DNA from 3 places in the Lentzea miocenica genome. Region 3 is predicted to be linked to each of the others. Evidence: riboswitches for the same ligand, from Rfam matches in the RefSeq annotation. Region 3 holds a riboswitch; each other region holds the start of a gene.
What was found. A riboswitch is a leader RNA that binds a small molecule or an ion and turns the genes downstream of it on or off. The one in region 3 is predicted to bind S-adenosylmethionine.
Positions count from the first base shown of each region.

Region 1: linked by a shared signal. The riboswitch ahead of SK803_RS31495 (methionine ABC transporter ATP-binding protein) and the one ahead of thrC (threonine synthase) in region 3 are both predicted to bind S-adenosylmethionine.
Region 2: linked by a shared signal. The riboswitch ahead of SK803_RS29720 (aminotransferase class V-fold PLP-dependent enzyme) and the one ahead of thrC (threonine synthase) in region 3 are both predicted to bind S-adenosylmethionine.

Region 1 covers NZ_JAXAVW010000029.1:78,797-81,053, reverse strand. Annotated here, with positions in the region: gene SK803_RS31500 (methionine ABC transporter permease) at 1-269, opposite strand, end outside; gene SK803_RS31495 (methionine ABC transporter ATP-binding protein) at 266-1,264, opposite strand; SAM riboswitch class I at 1,481-1,574, opposite strand; gene rsmA (16S rRNA (adenine(1518)-N(6)/adenine(1519)-N(6))-dimethyltransferase RsmA) at 1,663-2,257, opposite strand, start outside.
Region 2 covers NZ_JAXAVW010000027.1:14,887-17,143, reverse strand. Annotated here, with positions in the region: gene SK803_RS29720 (aminotransferase class V-fold PLP-dependent enzyme) at 1-1,247, opposite strand, end outside; SAM riboswitch class IV at 1,281-1,395, opposite strand; gene SK803_RS29715 (potassium/proton antiporter) at 1,468-2,257, opposite strand, start outside.
Region 3 covers NZ_JAXAVW010000018.1:181,199-183,455, reverse strand. Annotated here, with positions in the region: gene holA (DNA polymerase III subunit delta) at 1-787, opposite strand, end outside; SAM riboswitch class I at 866-1,009, shown strand; gene thrC (threonine synthase) at 1,021-2,257, shown strand, end outside.

The DNA of each region.
Region 1 (2,257 bases), on a different contig from region 3:
CCGCCGACGAGCAGGCGGGTGACGGACGTGAGCGCGACGAGCAGCACGATGAACGGCATCGAGCGGCCCAGATCGGTGACGAAGCTCAGAACGCGGTGCACCGCGACGTTCGGCCGCAGCCCACCTTTGGCGGTGAGCTGCAGCCAGACTCCTACGGGAACTCCGAAAACAGTGGCGATAACAGTGGAAACGCCGACCATGTACAGCGTTTCCCCAGTGGCCTCGACGAGGAAGCTGACGACGTCGGACCAGGGTGTTGCAGACCTCACGCAGCTACTCCCTGCGGGCCCTTCAGGGACCTCTGCACCGAGCCGCCGGCCTCGCCGATCCACTCCAGAGCGGAGTCCGAGCGCTCGCCGTTCAGGCCGAGGCGGAACCGCGCGACCGGGGTCTCGCCCAGCCGCGTGAGGCCACCGCCGACGATGTTCAGCTCGACACCGAACCGGTGCGCGGCCTCGGGCAGCAACGCGCCGACCGCGGCGAACCCGACGAGCACGACGTCCGCGACGCGGTCGTAGCTGCTCTCGTTGATCGGGTTCAGGTCGACGGCGGGCAGCAGCGCACTGCTCGTGCGGCTCGCGGCGTCGTTGACCAGGTCGAGAACCTTGCCGTGCTCGACGACGCGGCCCTGCTCCAGCACAGCGACGTCATCGCAGATCTTGCGGACCACGCCCATGTCGTGCGTGACGACGAGAACGGTCACACCCAGCTCAGCGCGCGCACGGTCGAGCACCGTCAACACGGAACCGGTGGTCTCCGGGTCCAACGCGGACGTGGGCTCGTCAGCGAGCAGCACCGACGGGTTCGCGGCGAGCGCACGCGCCACAGCGATGCGCTGACGCTGCCCACCGGACAGCTGGTCGGGGTAGGAGGCGGCCTTGTCGGTCAGCCCGACGAGGTCCAGCAGCTCGCCCACACGGGTGCGGCGCTGCGGTCCGGGCACGCCCGCACTTTCGAGCGGCAACGCGATGTTGCCCGCGGCCGTGCGCTGCCGGAGGAGCGAATCCCCTTGCGGCACAACGCCGATCTGCCGACGAGCGGCCCGGAGAGCCGACCCGTCGAGGCTGGTGATGTCCGTGCCGTCGACGCGGATCGCCCCCGAGTCGGGACGCTCCAGCAGCGCAACGCAGCGCGCGAGCGTCGACTTGCCGGCCCCGCTCGGGCCGACGACGCCGAGCACGGTGCCCGCTTCGACGTCGAGGGTCACGCCGTTCAGGGCGTTGACACCCTGGAAGGACTTGGTGAGGTTTTCGACAGTGATCACATCTGCTCCACGGCTGCGCGCGACGACACACAGCCCGTTTTTGACGGACGTGCGCTGTCGGGGTCTGCTCAGGTGTGCGCCACTCGGTGACTGAGTGCGCGTCAAAGGACTTTTAGAAGGCGCCTTAGACGAGGTGGCGACGACATGCAGAAGCGGTGCGACGGCACTGGTCGACAACTCGACGGCGCGTCAGCATTCGCGTGGTACCCATGTGATCCTCCATCGGTCCTGGCGTTAGCACCTGCCCGCATCCAGCGGGTGGTTGCTGCGACGTCGTAGAGCCAGGTCTCTCAGTCGCTCCGGATGGCACTTAGCAGTCAACCGGACAGACGTCCGGTTGCGCAAGCCAGATTCCGATTCGTTCGACAGATCACACTGATGGCCGAAGGATCCCCGGCCTAGGCCTCGGCAATCCGGATGAAGTCGATCACGCTCAACTGCTCACCCCGAGCCTGAGGATCAACCCCGGCCTTCTGAAGCAGCTCGTCGATGTTCTGCGTGTTGCCGGCCCACCCCTTGAGCGCAGCCCTGAGCGTCTTCCGCCGCTGCGCGAACGCCGCGTCGACAACCCCGAACAACCGCTTCCGATCCACAGTGGACAACGGCTTTTCCCGCCGCTGAAAGGCAACCAGCCCAGAATCGACGTTGGGCGCAGGCCAGAACACGTTCTTGCCGATCGCGCCGGCCTTCCGCGCCTCCGCGTACCAGGCGAGCTTCACACTGGGCACGCCGTAGATCTTGTTGCCGGGCTTGGCCGCCATCCGGTCCGCCACCTCGGCCTGCACCATCACGAGCCCCTTCTCCAGGGTGGGCAGCTCGCTCAACAGGTGCAGCACCACCGGCACCGCGACGTTGTACGGCAGGTTGGCAACGATCGCGGTGGGCTGAACGGGCAGATCCGCCGCAGTCACCTTCATCGCGTCCATGAGGACCACATGAAGCTTCCCGGCGTTCCCCGGATCCATCTCACCAACGGTCTGCGGCAGCCGCTCG
Region 2 (2,257 bases), on a different contig from region 3:
GTGACCAGGGCGCGCAGCGCCGCCACCAGACGATCCACGTGCTCGGCCGTCGTGCCGAGGCCGATCGACGCCCGCACAGCGCGTTCCTCGTGCGACCCGGCCTGCCTGACCAGGCGGCCCACGATCACGTGCGCGCAGAACGCGCCGTCGCGCACGCCGACGCCGTACTCCGCGGACAGCGCCGCCGCGAGGAAGCCCGCGTCGAAGCCGGAGATCGTGAAGCTGACGACGCCCACCTTGTCGGCGTCGCTCAGGATGGCCAGCTCGCGGAAGCCGGGGATCGTGCGCAGGCCGTCCTGCAGACGCGTCAGCAGCTCCTGCTCGTGCGCGATCGTCTGCTCCCAGTGCCGCGACAGGATCTCGCAGGCCGCGGCCAGCGCGTGCACGCCGACGACGTTCGGGCTGCCGGCCTCGTGCCGCTCGGGCACCGCGGACCAGGCCACGCCGAGCCGGTCGCCGTGGTCGGTCACCTTGGACGTCGCGCCGCCGCCGACCAGGTACGGCTGGGCCTGCTGCAACCAGTCGGCGCGGCCCACCAGCACGCCGGCACCGAACGGCGCGTAGATCTTGTGGCCGGAGAACGCGATGTAGTCGACGCCCAGCTCACGGACGTTGATCGGGCGGTGCGGGGCGAGCTGCGCGGCGTCGAGCGCGATCCGCGCACCGTGCCGGCGGGCGACCTTCGCGAGCTCCGCGACCGGCCACAGCTCCCCCGTGACGTTGGACGCCCCGGTGACGATCACGAGCCGAGGGCCGACCGGGGCGGCGGCCAACGCCCGGTCCAGCGCGACAACCGCGGCGCCGGACGAGGACGGAGCGGGGACGCGCTGAACGTTCGGGCCGCGCCACGGCAGCAGAGCCGCGTGGTGCTCACTGTCGAACAGGACGACGGCGGTGTTCTTGGGAACGCTGCGCGCCAACAGGTTCAGCGAATCGGTGGTGTTGCGGGTGAAGACGACGGCGTCGGAGGAGTGCGCCCCGACGAACTTGCGGATGCGGTCGCGGGCCTGCTCGTAGACGCGGGTCGAGACCTGGGAGGCGAACCCGGCGCCGCGGTGCACGCTGGCGTACCAGGGCAGCAGCTCGTCGACGGCGTCGCGCACCTCCTGCAGACAGGGCGCGCTGGCCGCGTGGTCGAGGTTGGCGTAGCTGACGCGCTCTCCGGTGACGAGCGGAACGCGCAGGTCAGCGCCGACGACAGCCGGAACAGCCGTGGTAACCGTGTTCGGGGTGATCGCGAGCGTCATCGAGCTGCCTCCGAGGCCAGGGGCCTTCGTGGAGGCCCGCGCTTGACCGGCGCCCTACGCGCCGGACCAGGTCCTCACCAAGGGCACCCCACCGCGGTAGGAGGGTTGCCGGCCAGCAAGCTTGGGCTTGACGCTGGCTCTCATGACCTGCCGACGACGTTAGCGGAGGGTGACCGCCTCGTCGACACCCGATCACATGCTGAGAAGCCTCGGAGACCGACTAATCGCCGGTCTCACCCTTCCACCGGGCGTAACGACCAGCGCGGTCCACGGCCCGTATGCGCCGCTCAGCGGCGTCGCGCGCTTCCTCGGTGGTGACGATGAGCAACTGGTCGTCGGTGTTCAGCCGGGTCGTCGGTTGTGGCGTGAAACTCTTCCCACCACGGACCACCAGGCTCACCGTGGCGCCGACCGGCAGCCGCAACTCGGTCATGTAGACGCCGTGCAGCTTCGACCCGCGCAGGATGTGCACCTGCAGCAACTCGGCGCCCAGCTCGTCCAACGGCGACGAGTCGACCTGCACCTCCTGCGCCTCCCCCGTGCGCACCAGCCCGAGGCGCCGCGCGAGGAACGGCAGCGTCGTGCCCTGCACCACGGTCAGCACGATGACCAGCACGAACACCGCGTCGACCAGCTCGCGCGCGCCCTCGACACCCTGGATCAACGGGATCAGCGCGAACACGATCGGCACCGCGCCGCGCAGTCCCGACCAGGAGAGGAACGCCTGTTCCCGCCACGGGACCTTGAACGGCAGCGAAGCGAGCAGCACGGACAGCGGCCTGGCCACGAACGTCACCACCACGCCCGCGATCAGCGCGGGCACCAGCACGTCGAGCAGCCGCGACGGCGAGGCGTAGAGGCCCAGTAAAACGAAGAGCCCGATCTGGGCGAGCCAGCCGAGACCCTCTGCGAACGAGAGGGTGTCGGCGCGGTGCGGCAGGCGGGCGTTGCCCAGAACGAGTGCGGCCACGTAGGTGGCGAGGAATCCGGACGCGTGCGCGAGATCGCCG
Region 3 (2,257 bases):
GGCCGGCCAGGCTGAACGGGTCGGCCCGGCCCACCGCGGACACCCGCGCGACCGTGCGCACCGCGTCCGCCAGCGCGTCCGCGACCAGCACGTGCGGCACACCGAGCTGCATGGCCCAGCGCAACGCCTCCATGGCACCGGCCCGATCACCGGTCACGGCCTTCTCGGCGACCGCGAACCCGGTCACTTCGGCCTTGCCCTGGTGGTAACGGCGGATCTCGTCGACCGTCACCTTGCCGTCGGTGTCCGACACGAGCTGCGACGACGCCGCGGCGAGCTCACGCAGGTTCGTGCCCACTGCGTCGATGAGCGTGGCGACGGCCTCGGAGTCGATCTTGCCGCCCGCCTGCCGCACCTCGTTGCGCACGAACGCCTCGCGCTCAGCGGCCTTGGTGATCTTGGCGCACTCGGTGACCGCGGCACCGGCCTTCTTCAGCTGTCCCGGCAGGTCCTTGGCCGCCTTGCTGCGACCACCGCCCGTGTGCAGGACGACGAGCGTGACGCCGTCCGCGGGCGTCTTGAGGTAGGAGAGCACCGTGTCGGCGACCTCCTTGCCGATGTCCTGCGTGTTCTGCAGAACGATCACGCGACCCTCCGCGAACAGCGACGGGCTCACCAGTTCGGCCAGCTCCGGAGCCGTGAGATCAGTCACCTGCACACGGGTCAGATCGGCGGTCGAATCGACCTTGCGTGCTGCGTCGAGAGCCGCTCGAACAGCACGTTCGACCAGCAACTCCTCCTCGCCGATGACGAGGTGCAGTGACTCCGGTGCGCTCACGCTCCGCATCTTCCCACGTCTCGAATCGTGGACGTCGGTGGCTGAGCAACGGACCGGTGCCGTAGCTTGATGGCCACAACTGAACACCGCTCATCCAGAGGGGCAGAGGGAACGGCCCGACGAAGCCCCGGCAACCGGCGTCAGCGCTATGTGCAGAGCCATGCACAGAGTCATGCGCAGACGATCACGGTGCCAATTCCGACCCGTTCGATTTCGCGGGAAAGATGAGGAGATACCTCGCGATGACTGCTGTCACTGTGCCCACGAGCACCAAGTTCGACCTCGGCCCTGCCCGGGCACTGCTGTGCCGGGAATGTGGGAATGAAACCCCTCTCGCTCCTGAGTACGCCTGTCTCGAGTGTTTCGGGCCGCTGGAAGTGGCCTACGACTTCGGGAAGATCCGGCGCGAGGACATCGAAGCCGGCCCCAGGTCAATCTGGCGCTACCGCGGCCTCCTCCCTGTTCCGTCCACTGTGGAACAGCACCCGAACACCGACCCCGGCGGCACCCGCCTGGTCGAGGCCCACAACCTGGCCAAAGCCCTGGGCGTGCGCAAGATCTGGGTGAAGGACGACACCGGCAACCCCACCCACTCCTTCAAGGACCGCGTGGTCGGCGTCGCGCTCGCCGCGGCCCGCGAACTCGGCTTCAAGGTGCTGGCCTGCCCGTCCACCGGCAACCTGGCGAACGCCGTCGCCGCGGCCGCCGCCCGCGCGGGCTGGAAGTCGGTCGTTCTCGTTCCCTCCAATCTCGAACGCGCCAAGATCCTCATGAGCGCCGTCTACGAAGGCGCCCTGATCGCCGTCGACGGCAACTACGACGACGTGAACCGCCTCGCCCAGGAGCTCGCCGCGGAGAACGAGGACTGGGCGTTCGTGAACGTCAACGTCCGCCCGTACTACGCGGAGGGCTCGAAGACGCTCGGCTACGAGGTCGCCGAACAGCTCGGCTGGCGCCTGCCGGACCAGATCGTCGTGCCGATCGCCTCCGGCTCGCAGCTCACCAAGGTCGACAAGTCGTTCCGCGAACTCGGCCAGCTCGACCTCGTCGAGGCCACCCCGTACAAGGTGTTCGGCGCGCAGGCCACCGGCTGCTCCCCGATCTCCACCGCGTTCAAGGCGGGCCACGACGTCATCCGCCCGGTCCGCCCGGACACCATCGCCCGCTCGCTGGCGATCGGCGCCCCGGCCGACGGCCCCTACGTGCTCGACGCGGTGCGCCGCACCAACGGCGCCATCGAGGACGTGACTGACGAAGAGGTCGTCGAGGGCATCAAGCTCCTCGCCCGCACCGAGGGCATCTTCGCCGAGACCGCCGGCGGCGTGACCGTGGCGACGGCGAAGAAGCTGATCGAGTCGGGCCAGCTCGACCCGGACGCCGAGACCGTGCTGCTGATCACCGGCGACGGCCTCAAGACCCTCGACGCGCTCGGCGACACGATCGGCCCGCGCGCGACGGTCCCGCCGACGGCCGAGGCCG